DNA from 3 places in the Gordonia sp. YC-XJ4 genome. Region 2 is predicted to be linked to each of the others. Evidence: riboswitches for the same ligand, from Rfam matches in the RefSeq annotation. Region 2 holds a riboswitch; each other region holds the start of a gene.
What was found. Region 2 has a riboswitch for cobalamin ahead of AC5ZH6_RS08305 (FecCD family ABC transporter permease). Riboswitches for the same ligand answer to the same signal wherever they lie in the genome.

Region 1 (9,993 bases), 200 kb from region 2:
TCAACCCGCCCGACACGCCCGCCGAGATCACCCGCTGGTCGAGTACCTGCACGATCGTCGGGGTCAAGATCGACCGTGACTTCCTGCAGCGCGAGGCCTGCCGGGTGACCGGGCGTCCGGACACGGCGATCCCCGAACAGCTCGACCTGCACTCGCCGGAGGGGGCGAGCTGGTTCCGTCTGGTCCGGTCGATCGCCGGCCAACCCGCCGACGACCCGCTGCTGGCGAACCCGCTCATCGCCGAGCAACTCGCCGGCTCGTTGACCGACGCCTTCTTGTTGGCCGCGGTTCCCGACGACCCCGCCGAGCACACGCGACCGCAACCGCGGATCGTCACCCGGGTGCTCGATGCGATGCGGGCCGATCCCGCCCGGCCGTGGACGGCCGCCGACATGGCGGAGGTGGCCGGGATCAGCGTGCGCCGCCTGCAGGAAGGGTTTCGTGACTACGTCGGCAAGTCGCCGCGAGAATGCCTCACCGACATCCGATTACACCGTGTGCACGACGAATTGTGTTGCGAGGACGCGGATTCGGTGACCACCGTCGCGATGCGCTGGGGATTCACCCACACCGGCCGGTTCGCGACGGCATTTCGCAAGAGGTACGGCGTGGCACCGTCCGATGTCGCCCGCACGCGCGGGCGGTAGTTACCAGCCGAGGTCGGTCGTTCAGGGCGCCGGGGCGCGGCATCGTCGTACCATGTGATGCATGACCGCTGCACACGCCCAGTTCGGCTTGATGTCGCTGGATCAGTGGCGTGCGTTGCCCGAGGAACCCGAGTATCGGGTCGAACTCCAGGAGGGTGTGCGCATCGTGTCGCCACGACCGACGAAGGCACACGCGCGCGCCGTCTTCCGGCTGTGTGCCCAGGTCGACGAGGCGCTTCCGACTGGCTGGGAAGCGCTCCCGGAGGTCGAGGTGGTCATCGATCCTGCGACGCCGGCTACGGTCTGAGTGCCCGATATCGTCGTGTGTCGTAGCGACGCACCCGAACCTCTGGCCGCGGCGGACGTGGCGATCGCCATCGACATCGTGTCGCCAGGCTCTCGACGGACTGATCACGTCACCAAGCGCAGCGAGTACGCCGATGCCGGGATCGCCCACTACTGGATCGTCGACCTGGGGCGGCCGACCACGCTCTCCCCACTCACCCTCACCGACCACGGCTACTCCGGCGTTCCGGTGACCGGGCATCACACGTCGACCACGCCCTTTCCCTGACCATCTCGCTCACCTTCTGACGTCGAATCGCGAGCGTGCGAGCCGCTCCGCACTCTCCGGTAAGGTGTGCCGGGTTGCGTGCCACCAGGTGATCCCGCGGTGACACCGGATGTCCATGTCCCGGCGCGCCGGAACGGAGTCGGAGCACATGTCCCCGCGCGTGTCACTGTCCACGACGACCTCGCCCGCGCACGACCGGTCGGTATGGGCGGCCTTGCGTTCACCGCGACGGCTGCGCACCGAGGTTCTGGCCGGGCTGGTGGTTGCGCTCGCGCTCATCCCGGAGGCGATCTCGTTCTCGATCATCGCCGGTGTCGATCCGCGCGTCGGTCTGTTCGCCTCGTTCACCATGGCGGTCACGATCGCGATCGTCGGCGGCCGCCCGGCGATGATCTCCGCGGCCACCGGTGCGGTGGCCCTCGTCGTGGCACCACTGGTGAAAAGCCATGGGCTGCACTACCTCATCGCCGCCGTCATCCTGGCCGGGGTGTTCCAGCTCATCCTCGGCGGCCTCGGCGTCGCCCGGCTGATGCGGTTCATTCCGCGCAGCGTCATGGTGGGATTCGTCAACGCGCTGGCCATCTTGATCTTCGCTGCCCAGTTGCCCCATCTGATCGGCGTGCCGTGGCTGGTGTATCCGCTTGTCGCCGTGGGTGTTCTGATCATCGTCGGGTTGCCGAGACTGACGAGCGTCATCCCGGCGCCGCTCGTCGCGATCGTGGCGCTGACCGCGGTGACGCTCGCGGTCGGCTGGTCGGTGCCCGATGTCGGCGACGAGGGCAAACTGCCCGAGCACCTACCCTCACTGGTCCTGCCGGACGTGCCACTGACCTGGCACACGTTGTCGGTGATCGCGCCGTACGCGTTCACCATGGCGCTGGTCGGGTTGCTCGAATCGTTGATGACCGCGAAATTCGTCGACGACCTCACCGACACCCACTCCAACAAGTCACGCGAGGCGATGGGGCAGGGCGTGGCGAACGTGGTCACCGGATTCTTCGGCGGCATGGGCGGCTGCGCGATGATCGGACAGACCATGATCAACGTCAAGGGTTCCGGTGCGCGCACCCGGATCTCGACCTTTCTCGCCGGTGTCTTCCTGCTGATCCTGGTCGTCGGTCTCGGCGATATCGTCGCGCTGATCCCGATGGCCGCACTCGTCGCCGTGATGATCATGGTGTCGGTCGGCACCATGGACTGGCACAGCATCAACCCGACGACGTTGCGGCGCATGCCCAAGAGCGAAACCGCGGTCATGCTCGTCACCGTCGTCGTCACGGTGGCCACGCACAACCTGGCCTACGGCGTCGTCGTCGGTGTGCTCACCGCGATGGTGCTCTTCGCGCGACGGGTCGCCCACGTCACCGAGGTCGTCGTGGTGGATCACCCGGATCCCGAAACGCGCGTCTATCAGGTGCGCGGAGAACTCTTCTTCGCGTCCAGCAACGACCTGGTCTACCAGTTCGATTACGCGGACGACCCGACGACCGTGATCATCGACATGAGCGAATCGCATATCTGGGATGCGTCCACCGTTGCGGCACTCGACGCGATCGTCACCAAGTACGCGGCAAAGGGTAAGAGCGCCACCATCATCGGGCTGAACCCCGACAGCGCCGAGCGGCTCGAGCGCCTCAGCGGGCACCTCGCGGGCGCCCACTGAGGCAGGCAAGCAGGGCGCGGGGAGCTCACTGGTGTCTCCTTGTGGTGTGGTCTGCCGGGGTGGCGGACGTCGAAGGGCTGGGGACCGGGCGAGGGTGGGGTGTCCGCCCCGTAGGGGCGGGCGTCGCCGGAGGCCAATTGTGCTGCGAGCGTGGCGAGTACAGGTTGCAGGACACGCGGCAGCCGCCCGGTGTGGGTGGACGCCTCGGGCCCTCGGTCGGTCACCATCGGTCGACGTGCGCGCGTAGAAGGCGAGTGGGCTGCTGACCAGATGAGGAATTGAGGCGCCGAAGTGAACCGTCCTGGGTCTGGTGGAGACCGTGTGGACTTCGGATCTCCACGGCGGTTCGTTAGTCTTCTGGTATGGCACGGCACGCCGCAGGAGCGCTGCGTGGAATCACGCTGCAGCAGTTGCGCTACTTCGTGGAGGTGGCAGCGGAGGGATCGATCAGTGCCGCGGCGGACATGCTCTATGTGGCTCAACCGACCATGTCCGCCGCGCTCAAGGACCTCGAAAGCCGGCTCGAACGTTCACTGTTCGTCCGCTCGAACCGGGGAGTCACCCTCACCGACGACGGGGCGGAGTTCCTCAGCTACGCGCGCCAGGTCGTCGAGCAAGCGGAACTACTGGAACAGCGGTACCTCGGGCGCGGCCCCTCGCGCCGACTCCTCGCCGTTTCCACTCAGCACTACTCCTTCGTCGTCGACGCCTTTGCTCGTATGGTGAAAGCCTCTGAGGCTGCCGAATACGCGTTCAGTCTTCGCGAGACCCGGACTTGGGACATCATCGAAGATGTCCGCACTCTGCGAAGTGAGGTCGGCGTGCTCTATCGCAACGGTTTCAACGCAAACGTGATCAACAAGCTGCTCCGCGAAGCGGGGCTGACCTTTACGCCGCTGTTCTTCACGACACCGCACATTTTCATCGCCCGCACGAACCACCTCGCAGGCAAGAAGAGTGTCACGCTGAAGGATCTCGACGACCTCCCGCGGCTCACGTTCGACCAGGGCGGGAACAACTCGTTCTATCTCGCCGAAGAGATCCTCTCCACGCGTTCATCCAAGCAAGACATCCGAGTGAGCGACCGAGCAACCATCTTCAACCTGATGATCGGTCTCGGCGGGTACACCATCTCGACCGGCATCATCTCCGACGATCTGGATCCGTCGATAGTCGCTGTTCCGCTCGAGGTGGACGAGCGCATCGAGATCGGCTGGATCGGACATGCCTCGGTCTCGTTGACCGCCCAGGCCGAGCGATTCGTGGCGGAGATGCGCGATGTGGTATCGAGTTTCGGAGTCGATCTGCTGGCATAGCTGATTCCTATCCCCAGGTATCGTGAAGTGTAATTAGGCTATGGAGAGGCGCCTGCATACACTGCTGTCAACGCCGCTTCGGGCCACCGGCTCCCGAGTGCCATCGGTCGCGCCGATGGGCCCTCGACCATGGGAAGTCAGATCGAAGTGCTGCGTAACTCAGGCAGTGAATCGCGCGATGGCGACCGTCGTTGAGCGCGGTGCAAGTGAATGGGGCATCTGATCACCATGACAAACGAATGTGTCTTCAGCATCGGTACGACGCGCTTCGACGAGGGCTACACCCCGTCGAGCAGCTCACGTGGAACGACGAACTTCGCGAATCTCGCACGCGGCGACGACCGTGAGCAGAATCTTCGCAACGCCGTGACGATGATGAACACCCGGGTCAATGAACTGCTCCACTGGGACAATCCGCGCGGTGACCGCTACGAACTCGAACTCGACATCGTCTCGGTGGACCTACATCTCGCCTCGGTAGGGGACGACGCCGCATTTCCGGTGATCGAGGTGCTCGACGTGGACATCGTCGAGACCGCCACGGGGACCCGTACCAAGGGCATCGTCGGAAACAACTTCTCCTCCTACATTCGCGACTACGACTTCAGCGTTCGGCTCCCCGGACACCAGGCGACGGGTGTCCCCAGCGACTTCGGCGATCTGCACGGGCAGGTCTTTCAGCGCTTCCTCGAATCGGACGAGTACCGCCAACGGTTCTCCCAGCCGCCGGTCATCTGCATCAGCGTCTCGACGTCGCGGACCTACACCCGCCTCACGAACCACCACCCGATTCTGGGGGTGGAGTATGTGTCGGACGCGCTGTCGCTCACCGATGAGTACTTTGGCAAGATGGGGCTCACGGTCCGCTACTTCATGCCTCCGGGTTCCGTTGCCCCGCTGGCCTTCTACCACCGCGGCGACCTACTCAACGACTACTCGTTCATCGCGCTTGCGGGAACGGTCGCGACGATGGAGACGTTCCAGAAGATCTACCGTCCCGAGATCTACAGCGCGAACACAGCGGCGGCACAGGTGTACCGGCCGAGTCTCGACTACGGCAACTACTCACTCCCGCAGGTGACTTACGACCGGGTCGAACGCACCCAGCTCGCGGCCACCCAGGGAAAATTCACCGAGGTGAGGCTCATGAAACCGTACGGCGATGTCCTTGCGCGTTGGGCGACAAAGCAATCGGCCTGATCGGCGCGAGAACTGAGGTATCCGAGATGAATGAACTCCTGCCCGCCACGATCGTCGGCAGCCTGCCCAAGCCCGCGTGGCTCTCCGAGCCGGAGAAGCTCTGGTCCCCGTGGAAGTTACACGACGACGAACTGCGGCAGGGGAAGCTCGACGCCCAGACACTCGCGGCACACGATCAGAGTCGAGCCGGGCTCGACATCATCAGCGATGGTGAACAGACACGTCAGCACTTCGTGACCACGTTCATCGAGCACCTCAGTGGCGTCGATTTCGACCGCCGTGAGACCGTGCGCATTCGTGACCGCTATGACGCGAGTGTCCCGACGGTTGTCGGCGCGGTGAGTCGCGAAGAGTCGGTCTTCGCAGAGGATGCGAAGCGTCTTCGGGTCGAAACCGATCAGCCGATCAAATGGGCCCTCCCCGGCCCGATGACAATGATCGACACCCTCTACGACGACCACTACCGGAGCCGCGAGCAGCTCGCGTGGGAGTTCGCAACCATACTGAACCAAGAAGCAAAGGACTTGCAGGCGGCCGGCGTCGACATCATCCAGATCGACGAGCCCGCATTCAACGTGTTCTTCGACGAACTCAAGGACTGGGGTATCGCGGCACTCGAGCGGGCCACCGAAGGACTGAGCTGCCGAACCGCCGTCCACATCTGTTACGGCTACGGCATCAAGGCCAACACCGACTGGAAGGCAACGCTGGGGCCCGAATGGCGCCAGTACGAAGAGTCGTTCCCACTATTGCAACAATCATCGATCGACATCGTGTCCCTGGAGAGCCACAACTCGCGGGTTCCTGTCGAGGTGATCGAACTACTCCGTGGCAAGACGGTCATGCTGGGAGCGATCGACGTGGCCAGCGACACCATCGAGACGCCGGCGGAAGTGGCAGCGACACTGCGCAAAGCACTCCCCTTCGTCGACAAGGACAAGCTCTACGCCAGCGGGAACTGCGGCATGGCACCGCTCGCACGTGGTGTCGCATGGCAGAAGATGGTCGCGCTCGCCCAGGGCGCCGCCATTCTTCGCAGCGAGCTCTCCTAACCTCGGGCGTTCCGCGCAGTACGTGACCAGCGTCTGCACGGGATCGATCGCACTCGCCGCCGCGGGACTCCTCGACGGCCGACAAGCGACCCTCACACTGGTCGGTGCGAGATCTGCCGACCGACCACGGAGCGAACCCGGGGTCGCACACCCGGGTCCTCCCGACCGGCCTCCGCAATCGGCTCAGCTGACTGTCGGCTCAGTTGGCCAGTGCGCGTGCCGCTTTGGCCGCCGAGACCAGATTCGTCAGCGCCGCGGTCACCTCGGTGGTGCCGCGAGTCTTCAGACCGCAGTCCGGATTCACCCACAGGCGCTGCGGCCCGACGGCATCGAGCGCCGCGCGCAACGACGATTCGATCTCGGTGACGTCGGGGACACGCGGTGAGTGGATGTCGTACACACCCGGCCCGACGCCGTTGGCGAATCCGATGGCGTTGAGGTCGTCGAGGACCTCCATGCTCGACCGTGCCGCCTCGATCGAGGTGACATCGGCGTCGAGTTCGGCGATCGCACCGATGACCTCGCCGAACTCCGAGTAGCACAGATGGGTGTGGACCTGCGTGGCGTCGGCGACGCCCGAGGTGGCCAGCCGGAATGCCCGGACCGCCCAGTCGAGGTACGCGGGCTTGTCGGCGTCCCGCAGCGGGAGCAGCTCACGCAGGGCCGGCTCGTCGACCTGGATGATGCCGATGCCGATCCGCTCGAGATCGATCGTCTCGTCCCGGATCGCGAGGGCGATCTGGTCGGCCGAGTCGGACAGGGGTTGATCGTCACGCACGAATGACCACGCGAGGATCGTGACGGGCCCGGTGAGCATGCCCTTGACCGGCTTGCCGGTCAGCGATTGGGCGTAGGCGATCCAGTCGACGGTCATCGGCGCCGGGCGGGAGACGTCGCCGAACAGAATCGGCGGACGCACGCACCGGGTCCCGTAGGACTGCACCCAGGCATGGGCGGTGGCGAAGAAGCCGTCGAGTTGCTCGGCGAAATACTGCACCATGTCGTTGCGCTCCGGCTCGCCGTGGACGAGTACATCGAGTCCGATCTCCTCTTGCAGCGCAACCACATCGGCGATTTCTGCCTGCATCCGACGGACGTACTCGGCGTCATCGATCTCACCGGAGCGCAGCGCGGCGCGGGCCAGCCGGATCGCCGAGGTCTGCGGATAGGAGCCGATCGTCGTGGTGGGCAACGGCGGGAGATTCAGTCGCTCGGATTGCGCAGCCGAGCGGGTCGCGGCATCGCCTCGCTTGCGGTCGGCGTCGGTGATGGCGGCCAGACGCTCACGCACGGCCGGGTTGTGCACTCGCGGATCGGATTCGCGGGTGGCCAACGCGGCGGCGGCGGCGTCGAACGCGTCGGCCTGGGACTCCCGACCGTGGCGCAACGCCTCGGACAGGATCGCGACCTCGCGGTACTTCTCCGCGGCAAAGGCCAGCCAACCGCGCAGGTTGTCGTCGAGCCCGGTTTCGGGTTCGACGGAATACGGCACGTGCAGCGTCGAACACGAGGTGGACACCGCCAACGACCCCGCCGACCCGAGCAGGGTGCCCAGGGTGGCCAGGGCTTTCTCGAGATCGGTACGCCAGATGTTGCGCCCATTGACCACGCCGGCCACGACGAGCATGTCGGCCAGTTCGGGTACGTCGGCCACCGACTCGAGGGAGCCCTCGATCACATCGACGGCCACCGCCTCGATGCCGGTGCGCGCAAGGGCTCGCACACTGTCCCGGGCGTCGCCGAAGTACGTGGCGACACAAAGTGCCGGTCGCGAGCTCGCTTGCGCGAGGGTCGAGTACACCGAGCCGGCCAGCGCGGGGAGGCGCTCTGCGGCATCGGTGACCAGGATCGGTTCGTCGATCTGTACCCACTCGACTCCGGTGTCGGCCAGGCGGGCCAGCAGATCCAGATACAGCGGCAGCAACTCGTTGAGGCGATCGAGCGGGGAGCCCCCGCCTGCGGTGTCATGAGCGGATTTCGACAACGCCAGAAAGGTGATCGGCCCGATGACGACCGGACGTGCGCTCACACCGGCGGCCTGCGCCTCGGCCACCTCCGCGAGCACCTTCTCCGGGTGCAGGGAGAAGGCTGTCGCGTCGCCGATCTCGGGCACGAGGTAGTGGTAGTTGGTGTCGAACCACTTGGTCATCTCCAGCGGCGTGACGTCGGCGGTGCCGCGGGCCGCTGCGAAGTAGCGGTCGAGGGGATCGGTGATGTGTGCGACCCGCTCGGGCAGGGCGCCGAGCAGCACGGCGGTGTCGAGCATCTGATCGTAATAGGAGAAGGTGTTGACCGGGATCGAGTCGAGGCCGGCCGCCGCCAGCGTCGCGATGGTGTCGCGCCGCAGCCCGGCGGCCACGGTCTCGAGGCCGGCGGCGTCGATGCGCCCCGCCCAGTAGCTCTCGATCGCGCGCTTGAGCTCACGGCGTGGGCCGATGCGGGGCGTGCCGAGCACGGTGGCGGAAAACGGGGTCGTCCGTTTGGACATGGGTGGTGCACTCCTGCAATGGTTTCCGACGGTCCGTCGCCGTTGCAGGGCGTGCCGAAGGGACGCCGGAGAGAACGTGCACGGCATCCGCGCATCACCTGGCACTCGCTTCGACCTGCGCCCATTCCACGAGGCGACGAGCCACCGGCCGCGGCGCGGCCGGTACAGCAGGCAGGTCTTCGGACTCGTCGGCGGGCGACCATCAGGTCGCGGTCCTAGTGGCCGTCGCTTCCCGGACGCGTGCGTCCAGTGCTCGATGACGGCGGTCGTTCCGACATACCGCTGCGGGACAGTTCCGGATTCGCACCGGATTCCCTCTTACGACGCCGGACCCGGACGCGGGGCCTCCATGACATCGGAGGCCACGACGGACGGGGCGGCGAACCAACTGCACCGCCGAGCATAGAGGATGCCCCCGGATACCCGTGTGCGCGCCCGGTCAGCTACCGCGATAGGTGGAATACGAGTACGGGCTCAGTAACAGCGGGACGTGGTGATGCCGTTCGGGATCGTCGACGGTGAAGCAGATGTCGACCTCCGGATAGAACCCCCGGATGTCGTTGTCGGCGAACCACTCTCCGGTGTCGAACACCAGATGGTAGATGCCGGGCACGAGCGGGTCGGTGTTCACCTGCGCGATGCGACCGTCGGAATCGGTGACGCCGGAGGCGACTTCGCCGCCCGCGGCATCCTGCAGGGAGACCCCGACGCCCACCGCGGGTGCACCGGAGACCGCGTCGAGGACATGGGTGGACAGACCGGTCATCTCGGTGGTTCGCTCCTCGTGGATCGACTGCGCTGCTCAGTCGTCAACATACTCGATCGCCGGGGTGAGCATGCGCTGCAGTCGACTTCGGTTGATCTTGGCCAACTCCATCCGCAGCACTCGCCGCTCGGTCGCCGGGTCGTTGCGCATCCGCTCCTTGAGGATGGCCAGCAACTCCGCCGCGGGCCGCCCATTGGCGAAGACGAGGTACACGTGCCCGAACTTCTCGTCGTAGGCCTTGTTGAGCTCCTTGAGTTCGGCCAACACTGCCGGATCGGCGCCGGTCA
Region 2 (9,993 bases):
TGTGGACGGTGTGGCCGAGGGCTTCGTAGGTGCGGCGCAGGCATTCCCATTGCGCCATCGCGCGGTCGGAATCAACACCGACCGACGGATTCATCCATGGATTGATCGCATAGGTGACGGTGAAATGCGTCGGCGGGGTCATCGCATAGGAGCGTGTGCGCGCCACCCTCGCCGGGAATCCGGTGGTGGCTGGGCGCACAGAGACATCGGGGGTCGTCAGCGTCATGAATCGAGCGTAAGCTCGCGCATCGTTGCAATCAATCGACGAAAATTGCGCACATGATGAAGATTTCGTGCGTCGGTGTCGAGGAAGGATCGATACGTTGCGTGGACTCGACGAACTGGACGAGAAGGTGCTGGCGTGTCTCACCCGGGATGCGCGCGCGACCTATGCGCAGATCGGTGATGAGGTCGGGCTCTCGGCGCCGGCGGTCAAGCGGCGAGTCGACCGCCTCGTCGACGACGGCGTGATCAAGGGATTCACCACGGTGGTCGACCCGGCGGCGATGCAGTGGACCACCGAGGCCTATGTGCAGATCTTCTGCCGCGGCAACATCTCGCCGGAGATCCTCAAGGAGTCGTGGGAACCCATTCAGGAGGTCGTCAGTGCGGCCACCATCACCGGGCAGGCCGACGCGATCCTGCGGATCATGGCCCGCGACGTGCATCACCTCGAGCAGGCGCTCGAACGAATCCGGCAGGCCGGTGGCGTCGATCGCACCGAATCGATCATCGTGCTCAGTCATCTCATCGATCGCGGCCATCCCTGACCGAGGTGTCCGGTATCAACCGATGGTCACATTTGGGGTGTACCCATCGTGCCCGACCGGCGGTGTAGGTTGATTCCGACGGTGACAAATGTTGTGCCACTGGGAAGTTCGTCCGATTTGTCGCGGAGGTCGGTGCGCGGAATCGGTAACGGGGGCGGCGTATTCGCCGATAGTCGTCATGAGTTGTGGCAGAGACGAAGTGCTGTCGACGGGAGTGGGTAGATGGTGAGAGGTGTTCGGGCGGGCGCGAAGTGGCGTCGCCGATCGGGTCGGTCGGTGGGCGCCAGGGCGCTCACCCTGGTGCTGGCCGCGGTGAGTGTCGGGGTGTTGTCGGTCATCGGCCAGGGCGTCGCGCAGGCGGCACCTCCGGCACAGACCTGGTGGATCAATTCGTGCGGCATGCCGACGCAAAGCCCTGGCGGACCGCCCAATTCGGTCAAAGTGCGCGCCTGGACGCGACCGCAGAACACCAAGACCGTCGTCCTGCTCGACGGTCTTCGGGCCACCAACGACCTCAGCGGGTGGGAACACAACACGCACATCCAGGATCTCGCCGACCGCGGCGTCAATGTCGTTGAGCCGGTGGGGGGTTACGAGAGCTTCTACACGAACTGGGACACACCGGACAATTTCAGCCGACAGAGCTACACCTACGAGTGGGGATGTGTGATCAGTCGGAGCCTGGTCGCCGCGATGGACGCGCACGGGTTGCGCGGGCCGTCGGGCCACTACGCGATCATGGGGATCTCGATGAGCGGTAGCTCGGCGTTGATCACCGCCGCCGACGATCACCGCGACTTCGACGCGGCCGGGTCGCTGTCGGGTCTGCTCAACACCACCGCCCCCGGCGTGCGCGAAGCGATCCGGGTCGCGATGATCTTTCCCGCGATCGACGGGGGCACCCCGGCGATGAACGTCGACGCCATGTGGGGCCCGCCGTGGTCGACTCGCTGGCTCGACAACGATCCGCTGGTGCAGATCGGCAAGATGCGTGGACTGCGACTGTTCCTCTACACCGGCAGCGGTATCCCGGGCTACACCGCGACCGCAGGCGCTGTCCTGACCGATCCGGCGCTGATCATCGAAGGGGTGCCGCTGGAGGTGCTCTCCTCGGCGCTGACGCACACCTTCGACGTGCAGGCGATGATCAACGGGGTGCCCGTCATGACCGACTTCCCGGTCTCGGGGATGCACGACTGGCCCTACTGGCAGGACGCGGTCAACAACGCCTTCGCGAGAGGTTTCTTCCATGCGTGACCCCGACGGCACGGATCGTCGATACCGGTCGACGCCGTGGACCGTGGTCGGGGTGGGGTGTTTCGGACTGGTGTTGTTCGTCGCCGGCTGCGCCCAGTCCGACAACGGCACCACCGCAAACGCATCGAGGACGTCGGCGTCGGTGAGTTCGGTGACGGCGACCAGCCCGGTGTCGGCCGCCGCCGGGTCGGCGTCGACCGCCGCATCGACCCAGGCGCCGCCACCGACACCGGTGACCCTGCCCAGCGCGGGCACCGCCGAGACGGTGGCGCCGCCGCCGACCTCCGCGCGCACCGCCTTCCTGAACTCGCTGCGCGCGAAGGGGATCGACATGGACGCCGACACCGCGGTGTCGCTCGGGTCGTCGGTCTGCCGGGTTCGCAAGACCGGCGGCGAGGACGCGGCGCGCACGTTCGCGGCGCCGGTGATGAAGCAGGCCATGGGCGCCGAGCCCTCCGACGCACAGGTCGCGGCGTTGGTCGACTCCTCGGGCGGGCTCTGCTGAGCGGGTGGGCTCTGCCGAGCGGCGGCCCGGGTATCCGATCGGGTGCCTCGCAGGCGGTCGTTGGGTCCGGACCGCGGCCCGTGGTAGCCTCGCTGTCGTGATCAGCACCGTGCGCGCCTATTGGCGTTTCTTTATCGAGGCTCCGGGTGAGCCTGCGATGAAGCGCTGATCGCGCCGCACGCCACATCCCGGAGCCCCGAGCAGTGACCACCAGGTCACTGCTCTTGTCATGTCAGGGGCTTTCCGGCGACCACGATGCGGGCGGGCCCAGCGGACAACCAGGGCCCACAACCCGCGAAAGGCATACCAGTGACCACCCTCGGAGATCTCTCCCGAACTCCCGCCGACCGCTCTCTTTCGGCTGAATCGACCTCGGACCGCCGGATCCGCTCGTTCCGGTCGATCCCGTCGCCGGACACCATTCGCACCGAATTGCCACTGACCGCGCGGCGGGCCCTTGCGGTGCAACGCGACCGCGACGAGATCGCGGCCATCCTCGCCGGCGCCGACGATCGGCTGCTCGTCGTCGTCGGCCCGTGCTCGGTGCACGACCCGATCGCCGCACTCGACTACGCGCGCCGGTTGGCGCCGCTGGCCCAGCAGTACTCCGAGCGGCTCAAGATCGTGATGCGGGTGTACTTCGAGAAGCCCCGCACCACCGTCGGATGGAAGGGCCTGATCAACGACCCCGGCATGGACGAGACCTTCGATGTCGAGCGCGGTCTGCGGACGGCGCGGTCGTTGCTGCTCGACATCATCGACCTCGGGCTGCCGGTGGGATGTGAGTTCCTCGAACCGACCAGCCCGCAGTACATCGCCGACGCGGTCGCCTGGGGGGCGATCGGAGCCCGCACCACCGAATCCCAGGTGCACCGCCAACTCGCCTCGGGACTGTCGATGCCGATCGGCTTCAAGAACGGCACCGACGGCAACGTGCAGGTGGCGATCGACGGCGTGAAAGCCGCTGCGGCATCGCATGTCTTCTTCGGCGTCGACGACTTCGGGCACGGCGCGCTGGTGGAGTCGGCGGGCAACTCCGACTGTCACATCATCCTGCGCGGTGGCACCGCCGGACCCAACTACGATGACGACTCCGTCGCCGATGCCGTTGCGGCACTGCAACGTTCGGGTCTGACGCCGCGGGTGATGATCGACGCCAGCCACGCCAACTCCGGGAAGGACCACCTCCGCCAGGCGGAGGTCGCCACACAGATCGCGGCATCGATCCGCGCGCGCCGGGAAACCGGCAACCCGGTGCAGGTGAGCGGCGTCATGCTGGAGAGCTTCCTCGAGGCCGGAGCCCAGTCTCCCGATGCCGATCCGCTCGTCTACGGCAAGTCGGTGACCGACAAATGCATGGACTGGGCGGTCAGCGCCGCGGTGCTCGCCGAATTGGCGCGTGGCTGAACCATTTCGGCGTGGCACCGTCGATCTGCCGCGACGGTTCTGCTCACAGCAGAAGGTGGCGGGTACCGCTCGGGTGCCGTCGTAGGATCGACCCCATGATCGAGCAGACGTCCAAGTCCGAGACCGCCGGAGCCCGGTCGTCGGCACCGGTGGAACCGCTGTTGCGCGAGGTGACCGGCAAGGTTCTGCGACGCCATCGCCACGATCGGGCCGAACGTCTCGTCGAGACCGCTGGTCGGGCCGGTGTCTCGAGCCAGTATCTTTCCGAACTCGAGCGCGGCCGCAAGGACGCGTCGAGCGAACTGCTCGGTGCCGTCGCCGGGGCTCTCGGCCTGTCACTGCTCGACCTCACCCGCGAGGTTGCGGCGGAGTTGGCCCGGTCGATGAGCGTTCCGGTGCTCGGTTCGGTGCCGGCGCGGGGCGGGGATCGGGTGACCACTCGGTGGCGCAACGCCTCCCGGGCGCCACTCGCGCTGGCCGCGTGAGTACTGCGGGCCGTCACCGGCGGGCGAGCACGGCGCGCTCGTCGATGACGTGGTCGGCGATTCCGTAGTCGACGATCTCAGACGCTCGCAGGACCCGATCCCGGTCGGTGTCGTGGCGCAACGTCTCGACGTCGTTGCCGGTGTGGCGGCTCAATGCACGTTCGATCTCCTCGCGGGTCCGCAGGATCTCCTCGGCGGCGAGGATCAGATCGGGAATGGTGCCGCGGCCCTGCCCCGACGGCTGGTGCAGTAACACCCGCGCATGCGGCAGCACCGCACGCCGGCCTGGTCGGCCCGCCGCCAGCAGCAGGGCGGTCGACGAGAGTGCCTGTCCCACACAGGTGGTCGCGATGGGCGCGTGACAGTACTGCATGGTGTCGTAGAGCGCGAAGGTGGCCATCACCGATCCCCCGGGAGAGTTGATGTAGAGGTCGATCGGCGCCTCCGGGTTGTCGGAATCGAGGTGGAGCAATTGTGCGATGAGTGCGTTGGCGACGCCGTCGTCGAGTTCGGTTCCCAGATAGAGGATTCGGTCGTCGAGCAATCGGCTGTAGATATCCATGACGCGCTCGCCCTGCGGCGTTCGGCTGATGACGTTGGGAATCGTGTAGGTGCTCATCGGATCACCCCGAATCCGGCCGGTGTGGTCGCGGCCGGACGCAACTGTGCCACCGAGTCGACGACGTGATCGACGAAGCCGTACGCAAGCGCCTCCTCCGCGGTGAACACGTGATCGCGCAGCGAGTCGGCGAACACCCGATCACGGGTCTGGCCCGTGCGCTCGGCGATGACCCCGAGAACGGTGTCCCGAACATGGCGCAGGTCGTCGGCCTGCAACTCGATATCGGGGGCGTAACCGCCGATCCCCGCAGATCCCTGGTGCAGCAACACCTTTGCGTGCGGCAAGATGAATCTTTTTCCGCGGGTGCCGCAGCAGAGCAAGAATTGTCCTGCGCTGTAGGCCATTCCGAGGTTGACCGTCACCACGTCGTTCGGGATGATCCGCATCGTGTCCATGATGGCGAGCATCGCGGGCACCGAGCCGCCCGGAGAGTTGATCCACAGGCCGATGTCGGCGACCGGATCGTGTGCCGACAGCATCACCAACTGTGCGCACAGCGCACTGCCGATCTCGTCGTCGAGTGCCGAATCGAGCATCAGGATGCGTTGGTTCAGCAGGCTCTCGGCGGTGCGTTTACGGAGGGGTGGGGAGGTCTTCTGTTCGCTCATGTGTCCATGTTGTCGAGCGCTTCGCCAGTGGTGCCATACGATGCTGCTGTGCGCGGAATCGCGCAGCGCACAGCAGATGTGGTGCGGGCACAGTTGCTCTGATGGTCTGCTCAGAGCACCTCGACCTCGGGGCATCCGGCCGGAATGGTCACCACTGCGCGTGTGTGGAGCCGGGCGTCGGCGGTGCTGACGGTCGGGCAGACCCGGAACCGCGCCTCCCACCGGTCGTGGGTGATCGTGGTCAGGACGTATCCGCGTTGGGCGTTGCCGAATCGTACGTGGGGTGAGGCGGCCTTGAGTTGTCGATCGGACTCGTCACTGTCGGCTCCGTCGCCGCCGGAGCTGATGGATGTGCCCGCCAACTCGACACCGACCGTGGGCGCAGGTCGGGTGTAGGTGGATCGCAACTCCGACACCACATTCCGGTGGATGTCGCCGACGATCGACACGAGGTTGGGGGTTCGGCGTTCGCGGGCGCCGTCGAGGACACGGGCCCGCGACGCCTCGTACCCCGCTCCATCCGTCCATGCTCACCGCGCGGACCCCGTCACGCTCGCGCGCGAGGTCGGCGATCGTCGTCTGGTGGGCCAGGACGTTCCATCGGCTGCCGGAGGCCGCGAGACCGTCGAGTATCCACCGCTCCTGGGCTGCGCCGGTGATGGTGCGGTGTGGGTCGGCGGTGGCCGCGTTCTGCCCGGTGTCATTGTCGCCGTTGACCTGATCGCTGCGGTGGGTACGCGTGTCGAGGACGCTGAACTGAGCGAGATCGCCGAACGTGAAGCGACGATAGGCACGAAATCCGCGCTCGGGCGGGGCGAGCCGAACGGCGGTGTTCTCCCACCAGGCGCGCATGCCCGTAGCCCGGCGGAGCAGGAACTGCGGTATGGGTTGGTCGTCCTCGGGAGTGTCGGCGGCCCAGTTGTTGTCGACCTCGTGGTCATCGAAGATCGTGATGAACGGGCTCATCCGATGCGCCGCTTGCAGGTTCGGGTCGAGTTTGTACAGGGCGTAGCGTTCGCGGTAGTCGTCGAGGTCACGGCATTCGCGATACGCCGACGCCGGTACCACCGCGGTGTCGCGTACACCGCCGCCCATGGGGATCGGCTTCTCGTAGATGTAGTCGCCCAGATGAAACATTACGTCGGGGGCCCCGCGGGCCATGTCACCGAACGCCGGATAGTGGCCGTCGGCCCAGGCCTGACAGGAGGCGACAACGAATGACAGTGCGCCGGTAGGTGTTCCGACGCGCTGTGCGGTTCGGGTCCGGCCGACCTCGGAGATCTCGCCGAGCGCGCGAAATCGGTAGAAGTAGTCGGTCCCGGGCGTCAGGCCGCGGACGTCGACGTGCACGCAGTGCCCGGTGTCCGGGCCGGCACGGGTCACCCCACGCGCCACGACGCTCCGCATCCGTTCGTCGCGGGCCACTTCCCACCCCACATCGTGGGTGTCGGCGCCCATGCCGGCCCCGGATGCGAGGGGGTCGGTCGCCAGCCTCGTCCACAGGATGACGGCGTCGGGGAGTGGATCGCCGGAGGCGATTCCCAGGGCGAACGGGTGGCCGGCACCTCGGACCCGTGGAGCAGAGGCGGCGTCGGTCGCGAACAGGGTGGGTGCGGTGGCCAGCCCGGCGGCCAGCGCGGTCCAGGTGAGGAATCGACGGCGGGTCGTCCCGGCGCGCAGCACCTTGTCCGGGGTGACGCGTAGCGGAATATGGCTGGGGGAGGACATGCATCGAGGCGATCACCGCACGGTGTCGTCACGGACGACGACCGGCCACGACTCGGTGATGCGGGGGTGAAGACCTGGGCGACGCCTCGGCGAGATGCCTGCTACGCTCAGCGCGCGTCGGTTCCGACCGGGCCACACGGGCCGGTCGGTGAAAAGGGAATCTGGTGAGAATCCAGAGCTGCCCCGCAGCGGTGACGGAAACGACAGCGGCTCCTCGCACTGGACCTCACGGTCCGGGAAGCGGCCGCGGGTAGGTGGCATCTCGGTGCCGGGTCCGAAGTCCGAAGACCTGCCGCCGTGGCCATGGACAACCGTGGTCGACACTTGCCTCGCGGGATATGGCCGGTGCGCCGATCTGTCGTGCGCGGCTGTCTTCCGCCCGACGAGAGACCGTGCCACAGTGGACGATCACACCTCACCGCAGGCCGCGCCACCCGCGCCGACCTGGGCGCGTGTCGGCGTGCTCGCGGTGCTCGGTGTGCTCGCGCTGTTCGTGGTCGCATGGGCGGGTGTGGCGTTCGGTACCGCCGACGTCGGTGGAACCGATGTGCCGCGCTTCGTGTGGGCCGCACTGACCGGCGGCTCGATCTCCGCCGACGACGCCGCCGCGTACTGGATCGTCATCGATTCGCGGGTACCACGGGTGATCACCGGAGCGGTGGTGGGCGCCGGGTTGTCGGTGGTGGGAGTGGTCGTGCAGGCGATGGTGCGCAACCCGCTCGCCGACCCGTACGTGCTCGGTATCTCCTCCGGCGCATCGGTGGGGGCCACGAGCGTGGTGCTCTTCGGCGTCCTGTCGGGCATCGGGCTCTATGCGATGCCGGTCGCGGCCTTCGCCGGAGCACTGCTCGCGACCCTCATCGTGTTCGGGATGGCCTCCGGTGCAGGCGGATTGACGCCATTGCGACTCGTGTTGACCGGCACCGCGGTGGGCTACGGCTTCTCGGCGCTGACCACGGTGTTGGTGTTCCTCGCACCCACCGGCGACGCCGCGCGCAGCGTGATGTTCTGGCTCCTGGGCAGTCTGGCCGCGGCCGGCTGGTATTCGGCGGTCCTCGTGGGCGTCGTGACCGTCGGCGGGGTGATCGCGGTGGCAGGCTTGGCGCGCTCGCTCAATGCCCTCGCCATGGGCGACGAGGTCGCCGCGTCTCTCGGGTTGTCGGCGTCGCGGTTCCGCGTCATGGCATTTGCGTTGTCGGCGTTGATGACCGGTGTGATGGTGTCGGTGTGCGGGGCGATCGGCTTCGTCGGGCTCGTCGTTCCCCACGTCGCGCGGCTCCTCGTCGGCGCCGACCATCGCCGCCTCGTGGTGATCGCTCCGCTCATCGGCGCGGTGTTTCTCGTCGCCGCCGATCTCGTCGCCAGAACCGCCGTGCCGCCACAAGAATTGCCGCTGGGCGCGATCACCGCCGCCGTCGGGGTGCCGATGTTCCTGATCCTCATGCACCGCCGACGCAGCGTGGTCGATCGATGAAACGGGTTGACGACCACCGGGGGTGGGGAAGATGACGACAGCGGGCTATCACGGGGTCGGCGTCGACATCGGTTCGGCAACGTTGCTGCGCGAGGTGACCTTCACCGCTGCGCCGGGGAGTTTTCTCGGCGTGATCGGACCCAACGGCAGCGGGAAATCGACACTGCTGCGTTGTCTGTATCGCGCCCAGCGCCCCACGACCGGCCACGTCGAGGTCGACGGCGTCGACGTCACCGCCATCTCGATGCGCGACAACGCCCGTCAGGTCGCCGCGCTCACCCAGAGTTCCACGCTGGACTTCGATTTCACCGCAGCCGAGGTGGTCGCCAGCGGTCGGTTCCCACATCGGTCGATCGCGCGGACGTCCCGGGCGAGGGATGCGGCGGCGGTCGAGGAGGCCATGGGTGTCGCCGGGGTCGGCCATCTCGCGGATCGTGTCTTCACCTCGCTGTCCGGGGGTGAGGCGCAGCGGGTGCTGATCGCGCGGGTACTCGCCCAGCAGCCACGGGTCATGGTGCTCGACGAACCGACCAACCATCTCGATGTGCGACACCAGTTCTCGGTGCTGGCCGCAGCCCGCGACTCCGGCGTCACCGTGGTGGCGGCCCTGCACGATCTGAACATCGCCGCCCAGTTCTGTGACACGCTGCTCGTCCTCGTCGGCGGTCGGGTCGTCGGGACCGGCACTCCCGAGCAGGTGCTGGTCCCCGCGAATCTGCGCGCCTGGTTCGACATCGACGCCCACATCGTCCGGCATCCCCGCCTCGACGTCCCCCAGATCCTCTTCGATGAAAGGCAACCATGAGAAGACTTCCGCTGCTCGCGCTGGTCTGCGCGGCACTGCTGACACTCGCCGGATGCGGCGCCGACGTGGCGTCGCCGTCGCAGAGGTCCGCCGGGGCCTCGGTGACCGTCACCAACTGTGGTGCGCCCCTGACGGTTCCCGGCGTGCCGGACCGCGTACTCACCAACGACACCGGTATCACCGAGTTCATGTTCGCCCTCGGGCTCGCCGATCGGATGGTCGGCTACACGACCTACGCGGGCAAGGAACGTGACATCGCCTCCTCGCCGTGGAAGTCGGATTTCGCATCGACCAAGAACCTCGGTGACGCCTTTACCCGAGAGGTCATCGCG
Region 3 (9,993 bases), 170 kb from region 2:
CTGGGCTTCGTCTTTGCTCGTGTCTTCGCCGAACCCGTCATCAACAAGGCCATCGACTACGAATCAGGCCGCGACGACGTCCTCAACGCACTCAACCAGGCGGCCGGTCGGGCGACCGAACCCGATGGTCCGGAGATCTTCAGCCGGACGATCCAGTCGACCGTGGGCATCGCCACCGGCATCATCGGCTTCTCGGTCGCGATGGGCGCCCTGGTGGCCGTCGCCTACCTGATCCTCATGGGCCGGACCGCACTGCGCGCGCGGTATCTGTCCTGGCTCATCGCAGGCTTCGGCTTTCTCGGTATCTACCTGCTGCCGTTCGTGAAGTACCCGGCCAATCCACCGGCGATCGGGCACACCTTCACGATCGAAACCCGCGGTCAGCTCTACCTCGCAATGGTCGCGATCTCACTCGTCCTACTCGGTCTCGCGGTCTACGTCGTACATCGTCTGCATTCCCGGATCGGTACGCAACGCGCGATCCTCGTGGCCGGAGTCGGCTTCCTCATACTGTTCGGCATCGTTCTGGCCGTGCTGCCGTCTCTCGGTGACCTGTCGGCAAACGTCGACCACACCAGCGAGTTCGGCTTCGCACGCGCCGCCACCGAGACACCGCAACCCATCACCAACATCCTCGATCGCCCACTCACGATCGACGGAAGGGTCTATGCGCCAGGGCAGATCGTCTATCCGGGCTTCGACGCCGACGTGCTCTGGAAGTTCCGGTGGTATTCGATCCTGAACCAGGCTCTGGTGTGGTTGGTCATCGGAATGGTCTTCGGTGCCCTGATGAACCGGATGCATCCGTCGACCCCACAGACCATCGGCGAGCAGGCTACGCTCGTCCGGCAGTGACCTCCTCCCTCGACGACCTCGGCCCCTTTTTCGGAGTCGCCACGCACGCCCGCGGGCAGCGGGGTGATGCACCGTGGCTCACGATGGCCGACCTACTCGAGGACGCGCGCATGCTGGAGTCGCGCGTGGACCGTGTGCGTGCCGCACTCGGGGTGGGCGGCACGTCACGTGTCGAGCAGAGGGTGGCTGCGTCGGTCACCCACCTCGGGCTCGTCGCTCGTCTCATCGCTCCGATGATCGCTGTGGAGGCGCTCGACGAACCGCCGATATCGTTCACGGCCGCGGACCTCTGGTGGCAGGACGAATTGGGTGGGCCCTATCCGCTCTCGGTCACCACCGCGGCGACCGACGCCCGGCCCAACCTGGCCGACGGGATCATCGGCGCACTCACCGACGCCGTCGGCGACGCATTCGGGGTGAGTGGGCGAACGCTGTGGGGCAACGTCGCCTCGGCGACCAACAGCGCCGCCAGACTCATCGCGACGGCGCGCCCCGAACACGGCGATCTCGCCGTCGCCGCGGCCGACCGTGTTCTCGCCGAGCCCCATGTCGAGGACGGGCGGTTACGCGCGGGACCGGGATTCCGCCGGCGCAGTTGCTGTTTGATCTATCGGGTCAGCGGCGATCGGGGCGCCGTCTGCGGCGACTGCGTACTCATCTGACCCACCCACCTTCTCGGCAGACCCCACGAACGCACCACGTCCGCCCCACGAGCGTGCAGGGCGGACGTGGAGCAGCGATCAGTTACTGTGTGCCGCGGCCGGTGTCGTCGCCCGGCGCGCAGGATCAGAACGGCTGAGCCAGGTCATGATTCCCGCGAAGGTCGTGGTCAGAACGGTCCACAGGATCACCTGGTTGGCGATCACATACACCCGGAAGTCGCCGATCACCGCGCCCGGGAATCCGGGGAAGACGATCGCGTCGCCGTTCATGACCGGGTCGGGAACCTCATGGAACTCGGGCAGCAGCGCGATCGCAATGGTCACGACCACCAGGTAACCGACGGCGGCGACCACCGAGGCCGCGAGCCCTCCCCAGCGTTGCCGGAGCCACAGCGCCACAACGACCGCCGCGATCACCGCGACCACCGAGATGACCGTGAGGGTGAGGTACGCCGTCGATCGCGCACCGATGGTGTCGTCGTCGCCGACGGCCGGCGGGTTGGCCGGGTATGCGAAGAACGGCACCCCGAAGACCGCGACGAAGCCGAGGAGCCCGATCAGGGCCGCCGCCCAGCGTGGGTCGGCTCCGGCGCGGTGATGCGCCAGGTAGGTCCACAGAACCGTGAACGCGATTGCGAAGAACGCGCCCATCGACACCGCGAAAACGATGGTCCCCACGCCCGCACCGATGTTCTCCTGCACCGAGCGGGTGAACACCTCGGCGCCGTGCTCGTGGCCGCCGTGCCCTTGCGCGGCCATCAGGGCCTCTTCGGCCTCACTGCGACCGTCCTCGTAATCGATGGCCTTGGCCACCTGCGGCTCGATGAAGATCCGAGCGAAAACGTAGGCAACGATCCCGGCGACGAGTCCCGACAGCAGACCGGCACCGATGAATTTCTTCTCCATGTTCGGTTGTCTCCGTGCTCGTTCGATCAGTGGCAGGGGAAGCCGAGGAAGTGCCGCGAGTCGTGCACGAATTCGTGGATGTGGGTGTCGTTGCCGAACACCGACCATGCACCTTGGTCGTAGCCGATGAAGTAGTAGGCCATCGCGGCGAGGATGAAGGTGGCGGTCAGCCACAGGGCTGCCGATGCGACGGAGAGGTCGGGTACCGCGAGGGCCCGCGCCTTGTTCTGGTGTGTGCTTGCAACCATCGGAAGGTCCTTTCGTGGGATGACGCGTCCCAGCGCTTGTCGGATCGATGCTCGGCGGAATCCTGACTCGTCGGGCGGGGGCGACTCCCTGACCCGGCTCACAGTGGCGCGACCGCCCCGGATTCGCACCGGGTTTCCGTCAGCATCTGGCGAGAACTGTATACCCGGCAAATGTGACCGGCGCGACCCATCGGACAAAACGAGCAGAACGCCGCCGCGGCGATTTGTCGGAGGGAGCATGGATGATGGGTGGATGGCTTCGCCGTCGGTCCTCGATCGCTTCACCGCCCCCACCCGGCGGTGGTTCAGCGGCACCTTCGCCGAGCCGACCGCCGCACAGACCGGGGCGTGGTCCTCGATCGCCGACGGCAACCACACGCTGGTCATTGCCCCCACCGGTTCGGGTAAGACCCTCTCGGCATTCTTGTGGGCGCTCGACCGCCTCGCCGCTCGCCCGGATCGGCCGCGCGGCACCCGCGTCGTCTACATCTCGCCACTCAAGGCCCTCGCCGTCGACGTCGAACGCAACCTGCGTGCACCGCTGACCGGCATCACCCGCGCGGCGCAGGAACTCGGCGATCCCGAGCCGGCGATCACCGTCGGCCTGCGCTCCGGGGACACCCCCGCCGCGACCCGCCGCAGTCTGGTCCGCACACCCCCGGACATCCTCATCACCACCCCGGAGTCGCTGTACCTGATGCTGACGTCGTCGGCGCGGGAGACGCTGACCGGCGTCGAGGCCGTCATCATCGACGAGGTCCACGCGGTGGCCGGCACCAAACGCGGCACCCATCTGGCGCTGTCCCTCGAGCGTCTCGACGAGTTGTTGGAGGCACCCGCACAGCGCATCGGATTGTCGGCGACGGTCCGCCCACCCGAGGTGGTCGCGGGCTTCCTGGCCGGTGCCGCGCCGTGCACCATCGTGCGGCCACCCGCGAGCAAGACCTTCGATCTTCGCGTCGACGTGCCCGTGGAAGACATGGCCAACATCCCGCCGCCACCGGACGCACCCGGTTCCGGGGATCTCGACGACGCGTTCTCCCCGACCGCGGGATCGCTGTGGCCCTACGTCGAATCGGCGATCGTCGATCTCATCGAGGCCAATCGCACGACCATCGTGTTCGCCAACTCCCGTCGCCTCGCCGAGCGACTGACCGCACGGCTCAACGAGATCGCCGAATCCCGCATCGCGCCCGCCGCGGTGACCGCTGCGGCCAACCCGCGGGTCGCCGGGGGCGCTCCGGCGATGGTGATGGGTAGCGGAGCGTCCTCGGCGGCCACGACCCTACTGGCCCGGGCACACCACGGGTCGGTCAGCAAGGAGCAGCGCGCCGAAATCGAGGACGAACTCAAGACCGGCCGGTTGCGATGTGTGGTGGCCACCAGCTCCCTCGAGCTCGGAATCGACATGGGCGCAGTAGATCTCGTCGTCCAGGTCGAAGCGCCGCCGTCGGTGGCCAGTGGTCTGCAACGCATCGGCCGGGCCGGGCATCAGGTCGGCGAGATCAGTCAGGGCGTACTGTTCCCCAAACACCGCACCGACCTCATTCATTGCGCCGTCGCGGTATCGCGCATGCGGGAGGGCGAGATCGAGGAGCTGCGGGTACCCACCAACCCCCTCGACGTCCTGGCCCAACAGACGATCGCCGCAGCCTCCATCGACGAGCTCCACGTCGACGAGTGGTTCGAGGTAGTACGCCGCAGTGCACCGTATCGGGAGCTCGGCCGCGGCGTGTACGAGGCCACCCTCGATCTCATCTCCGGACGATTCCCGTCCGACGAATTCGCCGAACTGCGTCCGCGCGTCACCTGGGACCGAGAACGCAATGTGCTCATCGGACGCCGCGGCGCCCAGCGGCTCGCCGTCACCTCCGGTGGCACCATTCCGGACCGTGGCCTGTTCGGTGTGTTCATGGTCGGCGAGAAACAGACGCGCGTCGGCGAACTCGACGAGGAGATGGTCTACGAATCACGCGTCGGCGACGTCTTCGCGCTCGGAGCCACCAGCTGGCGGATCGAGGACATCACCCACGATCGGGTGCTGGTCACGCCGGCGTTCGGGCAGCCGGGACGCCTGCCGTTCTGGATCGGTGACGCGGTGGGCCGGCCGGCCGAACTCGGGGCCGCCATCGGCCGGTTCACCGGTGAGATCGCCGACCGCGCCGAACTCGATCGCCGCGCCGACGAGCTCGGCCTGACCACCTACGCCCGCGACAACCTCGGTGCGCTCATCGCCGAACAGCGCGACGCCACCACCCATCTGCCCACCGACCGCACGCTGGTCGTCGAGCGGTTCCGCGACGAACTCGGCGACTGGCGGCTGATCCTGCACTCCCCGTATGGGTTACGAGTTCATGCGCCATGGGCGTCGGCCATCTCAGCGCGCCTGAAGACGACGCTCGGTCTCGACGGCGCCGTCACGGCCTCCGACGACGGCATCATCGTGCGACTCCCCGACACCGACGACAACCCGCCGGGCGCTGCGGTCTTCACCATCGACCCCGACGACATCGAGCAACTCGTCACCGATGCGCTCGCCGAGTCGTCGATGTTCGCCTCGCGATTCCGTGAATGCGCCGCCCGCGCATTGCTGTTACCGCGTCGCGATCCCGGTCGGCGTGCCCCCCTGTGGCAACAGCGTCAGCGCAGCGCCCAATTGCTGGCCGTGGCCTCGCAATTCCCGGACTTTCCGATCGTGCTCGAAGCCGTCCGGGAGTGCCTGCAAGATGTCTACGACCTGCCCGCGCTGATCGATCTGCTGCGCAGTGTGGCCACCCGCCGGGTGCGGGTCGTCGAGACCGAGACGGAGTCACCGTCGCCGTTCGCGGCATCGTTGCTCTTCGGCTACGTCGGTGCCTTCATGTACAACGACGACGCGCCGATCGCCGAAAGGCGGGCCGCGGCACTGTCTCTCGACACCGCTCTGCTCGCCCAACTCCTCGGCCGTGTCGATCTGCGCGAACTCCTCGACCCCGCGGTGATCACGGAGGTGACCAACCGCCTCCAACGACTCGAGCCGTCGAGGCAGGCCCGCGATGCCCAGGACGTGGTCGATCTGTTGCGCTGGCTCGGGCCGCTGACCACCGAGGAGGTCGACGCCCGATACCGCGGCGACGATCCCGATGCCGTATCCGCCGGTGCCCAACCGGTCGATGCGGCAACGGTTCTCGCTGCTCTGCATCGCGACGGGACGATCATCTCGGTGAGTCAGCGGGGGCGCGCGCTCTGGGCCGCGATCGAGGACACCGCGCGGCTCCGTGACGCGTTGGGCGTACCCGCACCGCTCGGGGTGCCCGCAGCGTTCCTCGAACCGGTCGCCGACCCGGTCGGCGACCTCGTACACCGTTACGCCCGTACCCACGGCCCGTTCACCGTCGACGAGGCAGCCGATTCGCTCGGGCTCGGCGTCGCCGTCATCCGCGACGTGCTGGCACGGATGGCCGGCGAACGCAAGGTGATCGAGGGCGACTTCCTGCCCGAGGCAACCGGTACCCAGTGGTGTCACAGCGACGTGCTCGGGCAGATCCGGCGCGGGTCGCTCGCCGCGAGCCGCGCCGAGATCGAGCCGGTCGACGACGCCACCCTGTCACGCTTTCTCATGGGATGGCAGCACGTCACACCCCGCACGGCCGGCCGTGGCGACCACGACGATCGGCTGACGGGGGTGGACGGGGTGTCGGTGGCGATCGATCAGCTTGCCGGACTACCGCTTCCGGCGTCGGCGTGGGAATCCTTGATCCTGCCGTCGCGCGTCGCCGACTACAGCCCCGCCATGCTCGACGAGCTCCTCGGTTCCGGTGAGGTGGTCTGGTCGGGCGCGGGGCGGATCGGCGGTGCGGACGGTTGGATCCGGTTGTGCCCGGCCGATCTCACCGAGGTGCTGCTGCCCGAGCCCGACGAGATCGACACGACCGAGGTGCATCGCCGACTGCTGGAGACATTCACCGGTTCCGGCGGCTTGCGCTTCGCGCAGTTCGTGGGCGACTTCGCCGACCTCGACGCACCGGCCACCGCGTCGATGACCGCGATCACCGCGGAAGTGGAATCAGGACTGTGGGACCTGGTCTGGTCGGGTCGTCTGTCGAACGACTCGTTCGCGCCGGTCCGGGCCCTGCTCACGCCACGATCGTCCGGCGGATCCCGCACGGCCCCGGCACACCGATCTCGTGCCCGCGCGCCCCGGCTGCGCTCGTCGCGACTCACGACCCGCCATCTGATCTCGACGACTCCGCCGGTATCGACCCCGCCGACCGTGGCGGGGCGCTGGTTCACCCTGCCCGGTCGCGCCACGGACCCGACCGTGTCCACCCAGGTTCTCTGCGATCAACTGCTCACCCGGTACGGCGTGGTGACCCGCGGCGCGGTGGTCGCCGAAGGTGTGGTCGGCGGATTCGCACGGATCTACAAGGCCCTCAACATCTTCGAGGACAACGGATTCGTCCGCCGCGGGTACTACGTCGACGGACTCGGCGGAGCGCAGTTCGCCGCCCCGGCGACCGTCGACGAGTTGCGCCGACACACCCTCGATCATCGGGACACGTCCACGCACACCGCAGTCGTCCTCGCCGCCACCGATCCGGCGAATCCCTACGGTGCCGCTCTGTCGTGGCCCGACCGCCCCGAGAGCGGTCATCGGCCCGGGCGTAAGCCTGGTGCGCTGGTGGTATTGGTGGACGGCGTTCTCACGATCTACGTCGAGCGCGGCGGGAAGACCGTCCTGACCTTCGAGGACAGCGAGAGTGTATTGCGTTCGGCAGCAACGGCTCTGGCCGGAGTCGTGCACGACGGCCGGGTGTCGCGGCTGGCGATCGATCAGATCGACGGCGCCGAATCGTTGCGGTCCGACCTCGCTGCCATCCTCGTCGACGCCGGCTTCTCGACCACACCACGCGGTCTACGCCTACGGTACGGACACCATGCCCGAAGGTGACACCGTCTTTCGTGCCGCCGCGCGTCTGCGCGGCGCCCTCGCCGGAAAGGTACTCACCCACACCGACTTCCGGGTTCCTCGGCTGGCGACCCGGGATCTGTCCGGTGGCGTGGTCACCGGCGTTCGCTCGCGTGGCAAGCACCTGTTGATCGACGTGTCCCGCGACGACCTGGACGTTCCCGTCAGCATCCACTCGCACCTCAAGATGGAGGGGATCTGGGATGTGCACGCCCGTGGCGCGAAATGGCGTCGGCCCGGCCATGAGGCACGGGTCGTGTTGCGCACCGAGACCACCGAAGCAGTCGGCTTCTCGCTCGGCATCCTCGAACTCCTCACCACGCCGGAGTCCGACCTCGCCTACCTCGGCCCCGACCTGCTCGGCGCGGAGTGGGATGCCGCCGAAGCCGTACGCCGCATCGAAGCACACCCCGACACACCCATCGGCCTCGCACTACTGGACCAACACCTGTTGGCCGGCGTCGGCAACGAGTATCGCTGCGAATTGTGTTTCCTCCGAGGCGTTCTCCCCGAACGTCCGGTCGCCGAGGTCGACGTTCCCGCGATGGTCGATCTCGCCCATCGCGTCCTCTGGGCCAACCGGATGCGCACCGCGCGAACCACCACCGGCGCCACCGGCCCACACGCCCGGGTCTACGTCTACGGCCGACGCGGTCGCCCGTGCCGCCGATGCGGAACCCTCATCCGCCGAGGCTTTCTCGGCCCTCCCGGAGAGGACCGCGTCATCTACTGGTGCCCTCACTGCCAGTCCTGACCGTCGCTCCACCGAGGACTCTCGCCACTCAATGACCCGGCTATCCCCCTGACGTCGGTGCGCCGCTCCCGACGTCGGTGCGCCCTCCCCGATGGTCGCGCAACCCGCCCTACCCGACCGTAGAGACCTCTTCCCCCGATGGTCGCGCAACCCGCCCTACCCGACCGTAGAGACCTCTTCCCCCGGTGGTCGAGGTGCACGGCGCCCCAGGCGCCGGGCCTCGAGACCCGGCGAGAGAACAAGCTCCACAACCACATCGAACGCATGGCAAACGAAAACCGCACCCCTACCACACCCCACCGACAGAAAATCGGCGCCGAAATACGTTGTCCACAAGCAGAATTGATCAAAATACCTCTTGCGTCGAACACACTGGCGATGTAGACTGGAGCCATACGCCGATCAGCCACTGGGGAGGGGTAAGATCGAATCCACTGAAGCTCTCGACGCTGGAACTGTCGACGCCGAAGCGGTTTTCGCCGACATCGTCAGCCGACTCAGCGGCCTGCAGTGGAACCCGCAGATGACCGGACCGCAGGCCTTCGGCGCGATGAAGCAAGTCCTGTTGTTGCGGAACCTGGTTGATCATCACGCGACCACGCTCACCGGTGAAATGGATCGGCTGGGCGTGGCCGACCACAAAACCACCCGACTGCGGGAGTTGTTGATCAGCATGGGTTTCGCACCCGCCGTCGCAGGTCGGTATGTGCGGGTCGCCGCCACCACCGATGTGGATCTGTTGTTGGCGCATGCAGCGGACGGGTCCATTTCTTCCGAACACGCCGATGCCATCGTGCGCGGATTGGCGCACATCGACACCCGATGCCACGAATCCCTCGACACCGTGCAACGGTGTGAATACCTGCGGAAACTCTTGTCGCACTACTTCGCCGGATTCACCCCGCCGAGATCAACCTCTACGCACGGCAGCTGGGGAACGAGCTGGCGGCCGAAACACCCGGTGGCTTGCCGGCCGCCGAAGACAAGACGATCAACTCCTACACCGACCGCATCACCGACGACGGACGGCTGGAGATCTCGGCGAACCTCGACATCGTCGCCGGCGAGAAAACCAGAACTTTGATGGAAACCTTGTCGGCGCCCAAGCCCCAGCCCGACGGATCCCCCGACCCCCGCACACCCGAACAAATCTGCGCTGCCGCATTCGAAACGATCGTGGAGTTGGCGGCACAAGGCCTGGCCGACACCACCTTCTCAGCCAAACCCACCAACGGCCTGTTGTGGACCTGGTCAGCCGACAACCCCGCACTCGGCGGCGATTTGCAGAACATGGGTGCCATCACCGAAGCCACCGCCCGAATGTTGTCGTGCGACCCACCATCACCAAAATCATGCTCGATCCCAACGGTGTACCCCTCAGTGTTGGTGAAGAGAAACGCTTCTTCACCCCCGGCCAACGCAAAGCCCTACTCGTGCGTGACCGCGGATGCATCAAATGCGGTGCACACGCCGGACGCTGCCAAGGACACCACCTCACCCACTGGAGTAAGGGCGGTCCCACCGACCTCGACAACGGCTGCCTACTCTGCACCAGCTGCCACGACGACGTCCACCACCACGGCTGGGACATCATCATCGGATTCGACCGACACCCCTGGC

Region 1: linked by a shared signal. The riboswitch ahead of metE (5-methyltetrahydropteroyltriglutamate--homocysteine S-methyltransferase) and the one ahead of AC5ZH6_RS08305 (FecCD family ABC transporter permease) in region 2 are both predicted to bind cobalamin.
Region 3: linked by a shared signal. The riboswitch ahead of AC5ZH6_RS09075 (CbtB domain-containing protein) and the one ahead of AC5ZH6_RS08305 (FecCD family ABC transporter permease) in region 2 are both predicted to bind cobalamin.

Annotation. Positions count from the first base shown of each region.
Region 1 covers NZ_CM183447.1:2,088,337-2,098,329, forward strand. The annotation lists gene AC5ZH6_RS09185 (AraC family transcriptional regulator) at 1-647, shown strand, start outside; partial or broken gene AC5ZH6_RS09190 (Uma2 family endonuclease) at 709-1,241, shown strand; gene AC5ZH6_RS09195 (SulP family inorganic anion transporter) at 1,370-2,884, shown strand; gene AC5ZH6_RS09200 (LysR family transcriptional regulator) at 3,247-4,200, shown strand; gene AC5ZH6_RS09205 (putative oxygenase MesX) at 4,429-5,400, shown strand; gene AC5ZH6_RS09210 (methionine synthase) at 5,427-6,452, shown strand; partial or broken gene AC5ZH6_RS09215 (DJ-1/PfpI family protein) at 6,460-6,543, shown strand; gene metE (5-methyltetrahydropteroyltriglutamate--homocysteine S-methyltransferase) at 6,652-8,940, opposite strand; cobalamin riboswitch at 9,094-9,304, opposite strand; gene uraH (hydroxyisourate hydrolase) at 9,380-9,706, opposite strand; gene uraD (2-oxo-4-hydroxy-4-carboxy-5-ureidoimidazoline decarboxylase) at 9,743-9,993, opposite strand, start outside.
Region 2 covers NZ_CM183447.1:1,885,888-1,895,880, forward strand. The annotation lists gene rocD (ornithine--oxo-acid transaminase) at 1-226, opposite strand, end outside; gene AC5ZH6_RS08265 (Lrp/AsnC family transcriptional regulator) at 324-770, shown strand; gene AC5ZH6_RS08270 (alpha/beta hydrolase) at 993-2,027, shown strand; gene AC5ZH6_RS08275 (hypothetical protein) at 2,020-2,532, shown strand; gene AC5ZH6_RS08280 (3-deoxy-7-phosphoheptulonate synthase) at 2,842-3,939, shown strand; gene AC5ZH6_RS08285 (helix-turn-helix domain-containing protein) at 4,035-4,424, shown strand; gene AC5ZH6_RS08290 (ClpP family protease) at 4,438-5,043, opposite strand; gene AC5ZH6_RS08295 (ClpP family protease) at 5,040-5,654, opposite strand; partial or broken gene AC5ZH6_RS08300 (alkaline phosphatase D family protein) at 5,765-7,382, opposite strand; cobalamin riboswitch at 7,484-7,693, shown strand; gene AC5ZH6_RS08305 (FecCD family ABC transporter permease) at 7,783-8,856, shown strand; gene AC5ZH6_RS08310 (ABC transporter ATP-binding protein) at 8,888-9,661, shown strand; gene AC5ZH6_RS08315 (ABC transporter substrate-binding protein) at 9,658-9,993, shown strand, end outside.
Region 3 covers NZ_CM183447.1:2,053,471-2,063,463, reverse strand. The annotation lists gene AC5ZH6_RS09090 (CbtA family protein) at 1-855, shown strand, start outside; gene AC5ZH6_RS09085 ((2Fe-2S)-binding protein) at 852-1,517, shown strand; gene AC5ZH6_RS09080 (CbtA family protein) at 1,596-2,423, opposite strand; gene AC5ZH6_RS09075 (CbtB domain-containing protein) at 2,450-2,671, opposite strand; cobalamin riboswitch at 2,708-2,854, opposite strand; gene AC5ZH6_RS09070 (ATP-dependent helicase) at 2,925-7,601, shown strand; gene AC5ZH6_RS09065 (DNA-formamidopyrimidine glycosylase family protein) at 7,588-8,373, shown strand; partial or broken gene AC5ZH6_RS09060 (HNH endonuclease) at 8,732-9,993, shown strand, end outside.